4 regions of the Streptomyces sp. URMC 127 genome follow, and region 4 is predicted to be linked to each of the others. Evidence: riboswitches for the same ligand, from Rfam matches in the RefSeq annotation. Region 4 holds a riboswitch; each other region holds the start of a gene.
The links. A riboswitch is a leader RNA that binds a small molecule or an ion and turns the genes downstream of it on or off. The one in region 4 is predicted to bind cyclic di-AMP.

Region 1 (2,191 bases), on a different contig from region 4:
CTGGCGGAGATCGCCGCCGTCGGCGCGGTCTCCCTCGTCGCCCTGGGCATCAACCGCATCGCCCACCGCAGCGACCAGCAGCTCGCCTCCGCCCGCGGCATCGCCGAGGCCGCTCAGCGGGCCGTCCTGCCCGCGCCCCCCTCCCGGATCGGCGGCCTGCGGGTGGCCGCTCGCTACGTCGCCGCGCAGGCCGGCGCCAGGATCGGCGGGGATCTGTACGCGGTTCAGGACACCCCCTACGGCGTACGGGCCATCGTCGGTGACGTCCGCGGCAAGGGGCTGGGGGCCGTCGAGGCCGTCGCCGTCGTGATCGGCGCCTTCCGGGAGGCGGCCGAGCAGGAGCCGACACTGGAGGGGCTCGCGGGACGGCTGGAGCGCGCGCTGCAGCGGGAAGGCGCGCGGCGGGCGAACCTGGACGAGCACGAGGGCTTCACCACGGCCGTCCTGGCGGAGCTGCCGCCGGGCCGCCCCGTACTCCGCCTGCTGAACCGCGGCCATCCGCCGCCGCTCCTCCTGCACGCGGACGGGCGGGCCGGCGCGGCCGACCCCATGGTGCCCGCGCTGCCGCTCGGCCTGGGAGAGCTGGGGGCGTGGCCGGACCAGGCCGAGGAGCTGGAGTTTCCCACGGGGTCGACGCTGCTGCTGATGACGGACGGGGTGACCGAGGCCAGGGATGCCGGCGGTACGTTCTACGACCCGCTCGCGGAGCTGACGGGGCGCCACTTCAGGAGCCCGGAGGCGCTGCTGGACTGCCTGCTCGCGGGCGTCGCGCGCCATTCGCGCGGTCAGGCGGCCGATGACATCGCCCTGTTGGCGATTCGGCGCGCCGAACGAATCGAACAGCATTTCGTAGAAAGTATCGGCAGGTTCCGTGGGCGGACGTCCTGTGAAGAGCTGTCAGGGGAGAGTGGTGGATTCATGCTTTCGGCTTGGAATCCACCCGCCCTGTCTATTAACGTTCGATAACGGAGCGCGGTCGTCGCAACCGCCACAAGAGGCGGTGCACCGTGCGCCTTCGCCGAATCCCGCGGGCACAGCACCACCTGATACACCGGCAAGTTCTGGGAACCGGGGAACCACCACCCTGGGGTGAATCGGGCCGCACGCGGCTCGTAGGAGACCTTCCTGCTCCGAACCCGTCAGCTAACCCGGTAGGCGAGAAGGAAGGAAAGGAGTGCCTTCGTGGCATCCAGAGAGCCTGCCACCCCTTACGAGCCTGCTGACGACTACGGTCACGCTTCCTACGAGGGAGCCACGTACGAGCAGGTCTCGTACGAGCAGGCCACCTCGTACGAGAAGACCTCTTACGAGCAGGCCACCTACGATCCTCCGCTGGTCCCGGCGTACGTGCCGCCGTACGAGCCCGAGCCGGACCCGTCGTCCTACGAGCCGGCGGCGTCGTACGAGAACCGGCCGTCCACGCCGTCCGGCGAGCGGTCGTACGGATCCTCCGCCCTCAGCTCCTTCAGCGCCTTCTCCTTCGGTGCGGGCCGCGGCCGCCACCGCGTCGTCAAGCAGCGCGGCGGCACGATGGCCCGCAGCGGTGCCGTGCTCGGCGCGGGCGTCATCGCGGCGGTCGGTGCGGGCGGCATGGCGCACGCGCAGGAGCGCCCGGCGTCCTCCATATCCATGCCCGACCTGGCGCAGCTGCCGGGGGTGGGCTCGTTCTTCGCGGGGAGCGCGGCGGGCACGGCCGACTCCGCCGGTGAGGAGCGGGAGGCGGCTGTTTCGGAGCCGGTCGCTTCGGAGACGGTCGTTTCCGAGCTGGTCCGGGAGACGGCGAGGGCCGGCGAGGCGCTCCGGGTGAGGATCCTGGAGCAGGCCGATCACCAGCAGGGCGTGGCCGAGGCGGAGGCGCAGGCGGCCCGGGTGACGAAGGCCGCGCAGGCGCAGAAGCAGGCGGCGGAGCGCAAGGCGGCTGAGGCGGAGGCGGCGCGGTCCGCGGCGGCCGTGGCCGCGGAGCAGAAGCAGGCCGAGCAGAGGCAGACGGAGCAGGGACGGCCGCAGGCACGGACTCCGGAGCGGACGCCACAGCGGACGCCGGAGAAGACCCACGTACGGGCACCCGAGAAGAAGCAAACGGAAAAGGCGGAGAAGGCGGAGAAGAGGGAGCGGCGGGCCGGCGCGTTCACGCTCCCCGTCGGCTCGTACACCCTGACGGCCGGCTTCGGGCAGGCGGGCAACATGTGGT
Region 2 (2,191 bases), on a different contig from region 4:
GTCCGCCACGCAAGGCGGCGCCCAGATCGGCGTGACCGAGAGCTCGTCCTTCCCCGGCCACGACTACGCGCTCGTGCGCTACACGTCGAACATCGCCCACCCCAGCGCCGTGAACCTCTACAACGGCCGCACGCAGAACATCAGCAAGGCCGGCGAAGCGACCGTCGGCGAGACGGTGCAGCGCAGCGGCAGCACGACCGGCGTGCACGACGGCCAGGTCACCGCGCTCGACGTGACCGTCAACTACGAGGAGGGCGCGGTCGAAGGCATGATCGGCACGTCGGTCTGCGCCGAGCCGGGCGACAGCGGCGGCGCGCTCTTCGACGGTGACACCGCCCTCGGCCTCACCTCGGGCGGCAGCGGCGACTGCTCCTCCGGCGGCGAGACGTTCTTCCAGCCCGTTCCGGCGGCCCTGCAGGCGTACGGGGCACAGCTGCCGTGACGCACTCCTCCGGGGACCCGAGACGGGATCCCCGGAGGCTTCCGGGCCGGGGTAGGGTCGCCCCGGCCCGGTCTACTGTGCGGGCCGGTCACCGGTCAGTTGACGTCAGTTGACGCGGCCGTACCAGACGCTGCTGGACCAGATCTTCTCGAGCCGCACCGACGTGCCGGGCTTGGGCGAGTGCCAGATCTTGTTGTTACCCGCGTAGATGCCGACGTGGTAGACGTTGCGGCCCGAGTGGAAGAAGACCAGGTCGCCCGCCTGGCGGGAGCCGGCGGAGATGTGCCGGGTCTTGTTGTACTGGTCGGCCGCGGTGCGCGGCAGGTTCTTGCCGACCTTCTTGAAGGAGTAGAGCGTGAGGCCCGAGCAGTCGAACCGGTTGGGGCCGGCGGCGCCGTACTGGTAGGGGGAGCCCTGCTTGGAGGCCGCGACCTTCAGGGCCGCGGCGCCCGGGGTGGCCGCACTCGCCTCCGCCGCCATGCCGGGAAGCAGCATGGACGCGGTCACGGTGGCCGCGGTGACCACGGAGGCGGCACCGGCGCGGGACACGAGCGTGGATATGCCGGAGAACGCAGACATGCCAAAACCCTTCGTCATCCGCCTGCGAAAGATGACCTGTCGGGTTCGGGCTGTCGAAGTTGCCCGGCCATCCGAATTGCCTTCGTTGGCTTCACCCCAAGGACCACCGCCATCGTGGTCCGCCGTGCTCGGGTCTCCCGCTCCTGCCGATCCATTCTTCTGCTCCGCACCCGGTACGGCGGCAGGACTCGGCGTCCGCCCGGGTCGCCCGCCTCGGTGACGGGATCTTGTTGTTCGATGCACGATCCTGCATCACGGACCGCCGGAATTCGGAGCCGAAAGGGGCTTCTGTGAACTTCTTCACTTCGCGGCGCCCCGTGGAACCGGGGTGTTACCCGGCATCACGAGTGGCGGGAAATCCCGTTTATCAAAAGGGGGTTGAAGAACTGATTCGAGTCACGCCGGCCGGCGGCGAAGGGCGAGGTCGGCGGGGTCCGGGCAGGGCGTCTTTGCGTCAGAAAGGCGGAGCGGCACGGTCCGTGCGGTTCGCCGCAAGGGCCGGAGGGTAGCCCTACGGCATGCTCACCCTAGGGATCGAGGAGGAGTATCTTCTGCTCGACCCGGCCACCGCACTGCCGGTTCCCCTGGCCGACGAGGTCCGGGCGGCGGTCGACCTGGATCCGGTCGTGAACGAGCGGGAGATTCAGGCGGAGCTGTTGCAGGCCCAGGTGGAAGTTGCCACTCCGGTCTGCTCCGATCTCGCCGAAGCCGGCCGCCATCTGCTGCGGCTGCGCCACGCGGTGAGCTCCGCCGCCAAGCGGTCCGGCTGCCGGATCGCCGCCTGCGGTACTGCGCCGTGCTCGGGCCCCGAGCCCATCCCCGTCACCGGCAATCCGCGCTATCTGGCGATGCGGAAGCGTGCCGCCCAGCTCGTGGACGAGCAGTTCGTCCACGGGATGCACGTCCACGTCGCCATCCCCGACCGCGAGACGGGCGTCGCGGTCCTCAACCGGGTGCGGCCCTGGCTGCCCGTCCTCGTCGCCATGGCGGGCAACTCCCCGCTGTGGAACGGCCAGGACACCGGCTTCTCCAGCTGGCGGACGGTGGTCTACAGCCGCTGGCCGGTCAGCGGCCCGCCCCCCTACTTCCACGGCCTCGCGGACTACGAGGAGCGCATCGAGGCGCTGCTCACGGCCGGGGCGATCGCGGACCGGGGCCAGCTATACTGGC
Region 3 (2,191 bases), on a different contig from region 4:
AGCCACCCCCGCTTCCCCCGCCGGCTGCCGGCCGCGGTCCAGCAGGACAACGGCCGCGGCATGGTGATCATCCGCTGGCTCGCCGCGGAGTCCGGGGGGCGGCTGTTCTTCACCCCGACCTCCGACGGCGGCAAGACCGTGTGGATCTCCCTCCCCTGGACCGTGCCGGTCAGCGCCGAGCGCTGAGCTCCCCTCCGGCCGGCCCGGCCCCCCGTACCGGTGCGGGGGGCCGGGGATCCCTTCGGGGCGGTCACGGGCCCGCGGGCCCGGGTGCCGGCGGGTCAGCCGACCCGGCCGTAGCGGACGCTGTTGGTCCAGATCCGCTCCAGGCGGACGACGGCGCCCGTCTTGGGCGCGTGCCAGATCCTCCCGTCCCCGGCGTATATCCCGACGTGGTAGATGCCCCGCCCGGAGACGAAGAAGACGAGGTCGCCGCGCTCGCGTGCGGACCGCGGGATGTGCCGGGTGCTGTTGTACTGCTGGGCGGCGGTGCGGGGCAGGGATTTGCCGGCCCGCTTGAAGGAGTAGAGCGTGAGGCCCGAGCAGTCGAACCGGTAGGGTCCGGTCGCCCCCCACTGATACGGGGAGCCCTGCTTCGAGGCCGCGATCCGCAGTGCCATGGTGGAGGCGGAAGACGCCTCCGCCTCTGCCGCGCCGCCCGGTGCCAGCACCGTGGCACCGACGGCGGCGAGAGTGAGGGCCGATGCGGCACCGGCCCTGGACAGCTTCGACGGACGTTTGTGCGCGCCCATGCGCTAACCCTTCGTCAGCCGCCTGTGAAGGATGACCTGTCGGGTTCGGGCAGGCGAAGGTTGCCCGGCCGTCGTCAACGGCTTCACCCCAAGGGCCGACCGCACTACTCTTGGTCGTCCCACCACTCTTGGGTCCTCCATCCCTGCCGTTGCACTCAAGTCGACCCGGCATCCCGTCGGCGGCAGGGTTCGGCGTCCGCCGGGACCGCCCCGCCGGGGTGGCGGGGTCTTGTCGTCGCAGGGATCTTGGCGCAGCCCCCGTGCGGAATCCGAGCGGAACCGGGGGTATGTGAGGCTGATCACTCCTGGGCAATTCCGCTGGACAAAGGGCGAGTTGAGGGGGTTCGCGTAAGCCGGCTGAGGCGCTGGCCTGCGGTGGTTCGTACCCGGCCGGGCGCAATCCGGCCGTCCGCCCCAATTCGATCACCGCGCCCCGTCTACGCCGTGATCCTCCATGGAGCGCAGCCGGGTTTATTCGCGCGCGGACCGCGGGCCCTCCGGCGCACATGGCGCGGAGATCCCTTCGCCCCCGGCGCTGTGCGCCGGAGCCCGGTACCGCCCGCGTCGGCACGGCCCGTTCACACCTCCCGTTCACCCGCTTCGTGCGTGCGTACGAACCGGGCCGCGGCCGCGGCCCGGCGACGGCGGCGGTCTGCGCTGCCCGTAGCCGGCCGTACGTGTCCTGCGGGCGGACGGCCATGATCCGGCCCAGAAGATCCAGTAGATGCATGCGACAGCGGGCGGGCGGGGCTCCGGCCATGACAACGCAAAGAGTCAGTTAACGCGTTGGAAAAGCTTCGGCCCTAATGTGCAATCACTGGCCATCAGCCGAAGAACCCCAGGTCAACACCGTGTTGAACTCGGGTGGCGGCCCGGCGCGGCCGGCCGGGACCCCGCCTGACACGGGCGGGACGACAGTGAGGTGGGACGCATGCAACTCTCCCCGCACGAGCAGGAACGCCTGCTCCTCCATGTGGCGGCCGACGTCGCCGCGCGGCGCAAGGCCCGTGGCCTGCTGCTCAACCACCCCGAGGCGGTGGCCCTGATCACCGTGCACGTCCTGGAAGGAGCCCGGGACGGCCGCACCGTCGCCGAGCTCATGTCCTCCGGACGCAAGGTGCTCACCCGCGGCGACGTCATGGCGGGCATACCCGAGATGATCCCCGACGTCCAGGTCGAGGCCACCTTCCCCGACGGCACCAAGCTCGTCACCGTCCACGATCCCATCTGCTGAGGGGCAGGACCGATGATCCCCGGAGAGATCCTGCACGCCGCCGCGCCCGTGGCCCTCAACCAGGGCCTGCACCGCACCCGGCTGACCGTGCTCAACGCCGCCGACCGGCCGGTGCAGGTCGGCTCGCACTACCACTTCGCCGAGGCCAACCCCGGCCTGCGCTTCGACCGGGCCGCTGCCCGCGGCAAGCGCCTCGACATCGCCG
Region 4 (2,191 bases):
TCATCGGCCGCACCGGCGCCGACCGGCACGACGCGGTGTGGCCCGCCCAGTCCGTCGGCACGTACTGCCTGGGCGGCACCCTCACCTCCCGCCTGGACCGCGTCCTGCGCGAGGAGAAGGGATACACCTACGGCGTCCGGGCCTTCGGCCAGGTACTGCTGTCCTCCCCGGAGGGCACCGGCGCGGCCATGCTGGCCATCAGCGGTTCCGTGGACACCGCCTCCACCGGCCCCGCCCTGCAGGACCTGTGGACGGTGCTGCGCACCCTCGCCGCCGAGGGCCTGACGGACGAGGAGCGCGACGCCGCCGTGCAGAACCTCGTCGGCGTCGCCCCGCTCAAGTACGAGACGGCCGCGGCCGTCGCCGGGACGCTCGCCGACCAGGTCGAGCAGCACCTCCCCGACGACTTCCAGGCGCGGCTGTACGAGCGCCTGGCCGCGACGGGCACGGTGGAGGCCACGGCCGCCGTCGTCAACGCCTTCCCGGTCGACCGGCTGGTGACGGTGCTCGTCGGTGACGCCGCGCAGATCGAGGAGCCCGTCCGGGCCCTCGGCATCGGCGACGTGACCGTGATCACGGGCTGAGCCCCGGCGGCGGGCCGCCCCGCCGACCCGCCGTCAACCGGCGGGCACGCGCGCCCGAGAGGCGCGTGTGCCCGCCAAATGTCCGGTTTAGCGGAGTGGTTGCACGTCTGTGCTGTGGCGTGGGACACAAAACGTGGCTTCTGTTTGCCGATCGAAAGTGACGGCGTCTAGCGTCGAAGCGTCTGTCCGTCAGATGTGCGTCGCATCCGCGGCCCGGGCAGTCATCGCCGAGTCCCCGTACGGCGCGAGCCAGGGGAGCCGGGGACCCAAGTGTCCCTGGGGTGAATCGGGTCCCTTTCCGGAGGGAGCCGTAGGAGACCTTCCTGCTCCGAACCCGTCAGCTAACCCGGTAGGCGAGAGGGAAGGAAAGGACCAGCCTCACCCATGGCGTTCACTCGTGCCACCGGGAAGCACCGCAAGCCGAGCCGCGCCGTTCGCGTCAGCGCGAACGCGGCGGGCATAGCCACCCTCGCCGCCACCGGTGTGGTCGCGGGCTTCGCCGCCCCGGCGCTGGCCGCCACTCCCGACGACACCCACCGTCCCACCGAGGACACCGGCCTGACCCAGGCCGTCGTCATCGGCGAGGACACCGCCGGCCGCATCGGCGAGCAGGCCCAGGTCCTCAGCAGCTCCGCCGCCGAGTCCACCGCCGTGCAGGAGGCCGAGGCCGCCGCCAAGCAGCAGGCCGCCGACGTCAAGAAGGCCGACGACGAGGCCAAGCGCAAGGCCGAGGCCGAGCGCAAGGAGAAGGAGCGCGTCGCCCGCGAGCAGGAGCGCAAGCGCCTGAACACCTTCGTCTCGCCGATCGCCGGCTCGTACGTCTCCACGTCCTACAAGGCCTCCAGCGGCCTGTGGTCCTCCGGCAGCCACACCGGCATCGACATGCACGCCGCGACCGGCACCTCGGTCCAGGCCGTCGGCGCGGGCACCATCGTCGAGGCCGGCTGGGGCGGCGCCTACGGCAACAACGTCGTCATCAAGCACAACGACGGCACCTACACGCAGTACGGCCACCTGTCGTCCATCGACGTCTCCGTCGGCCAGAGCGTCACCGCCGGCCAGCAGATCGGCCTCTCCGGCGCCACGGGCAACGTCACCGGCCCGCACCTGCACTTCGAGGCCCGCACGGGCGCCGTCTACGGCACCGACATCGACCCCGTCGCCTACCTCGCGGAGCACGGCGTCTCCCTCTGACACACCGCGGACGGCGGCGCCCCGCGCGCCCCGTCGCCCGACGAGATCGCCTGACAAGGCCCCGGCCCACCGGCCGGGGCCTTCGCCGTACCCGGACTGCCCCGTGCTCCCGCTCCCGGCCGGCCCGTGTTGGCCAAAACATATCGATGACTTCCCGTGCGCCGTCGGAAATCGCGGGCCACTGCAATAGAGTCGCTGAACAAACGTCAATCGGCCGCGTTTCGCGGGGGTTATGCGGAGGTTCACCCATGCGGGGCCGTACGTGAACAGTGAGGGATCAGCGGCGCAGGAGAGCCGGCGCATTTCCGCGCACGCCGTGTGCACGGCGATTCGTGACGACATTGTTTCCGGCACGTTTCCGCCCGGCAGCCGGCTCACCGAGGAGGTCCTCGCGCGCCGCTACGGCGTCTCGC

Region 1: another riboswitch for cyclic di-AMP. It lies ahead of ACSNOH_RS23615 (M23 family metallopeptidase); the one in region 4 lies ahead of ACSNOH_RS29965 (M23 family metallopeptidase).
Region 2: another riboswitch for cyclic di-AMP. It lies ahead of ACSNOH_RS12760 (C40 family peptidase); the one in region 4 lies ahead of ACSNOH_RS29965 (M23 family metallopeptidase).
Region 3: another riboswitch for cyclic di-AMP. It lies ahead of ACSNOH_RS01920 (C40 family peptidase); the one in region 4 lies ahead of ACSNOH_RS29965 (M23 family metallopeptidase).

Annotation. Positions count from the first base shown of each region.
Region 1 is NZ_JBPQTW010000135.1:15,251-17,441, reverse strand. It holds gene ACSNOH_RS23620 (PP2C family protein-serine/threonine phosphatase) at 1-966, shown strand, start outside; cyclic di-AMP (ydaO/yuaA leader) riboswitch at 1,043-1,173, shown strand; gene ACSNOH_RS23615 (M23 family metallopeptidase) at 1,183-2,191, shown strand, end outside.
Region 2 is NZ_JBPQTW010000043.1:19,360-21,550, reverse strand. It holds gene ACSNOH_RS12765 (S1 family peptidase) at 1-442, shown strand, start outside; gene ACSNOH_RS12760 (C40 family peptidase) at 548-1,021, opposite strand; cyclic di-AMP (ydaO/yuaA leader) riboswitch at 1,026-1,207, opposite strand; gene ACSNOH_RS12755 (carboxylate-amine ligase) at 1,540-2,191, shown strand, end outside.
Region 3 is NZ_JBPQTW010000003.1:70,456-72,646, forward strand. It holds gene ACSNOH_RS01915 (ATP-binding protein) at 1-186, shown strand, start outside; gene ACSNOH_RS01920 (C40 family peptidase) at 282-752, opposite strand; cyclic di-AMP (ydaO/yuaA leader) riboswitch at 757-933, opposite strand; gene ACSNOH_RS01925 (urease subunit gamma) at 1,684-1,986, shown strand; gene ACSNOH_RS01930 (urease subunit beta) at 1,999-2,191, shown strand, end outside.
Region 4 is NZ_JBPQTW010000234.1:747-2,937, forward strand. It holds partial or broken gene ACSNOH_RS29960 (M16 family metallopeptidase) at 1-584, shown strand, start outside; cyclic di-AMP (ydaO/yuaA leader) riboswitch at 800-955, shown strand; gene ACSNOH_RS29965 (M23 family metallopeptidase) at 969-1,778, shown strand; gene ACSNOH_RS29970 (GntR family transcriptional regulator) at 2,095-2,191, shown strand, end outside.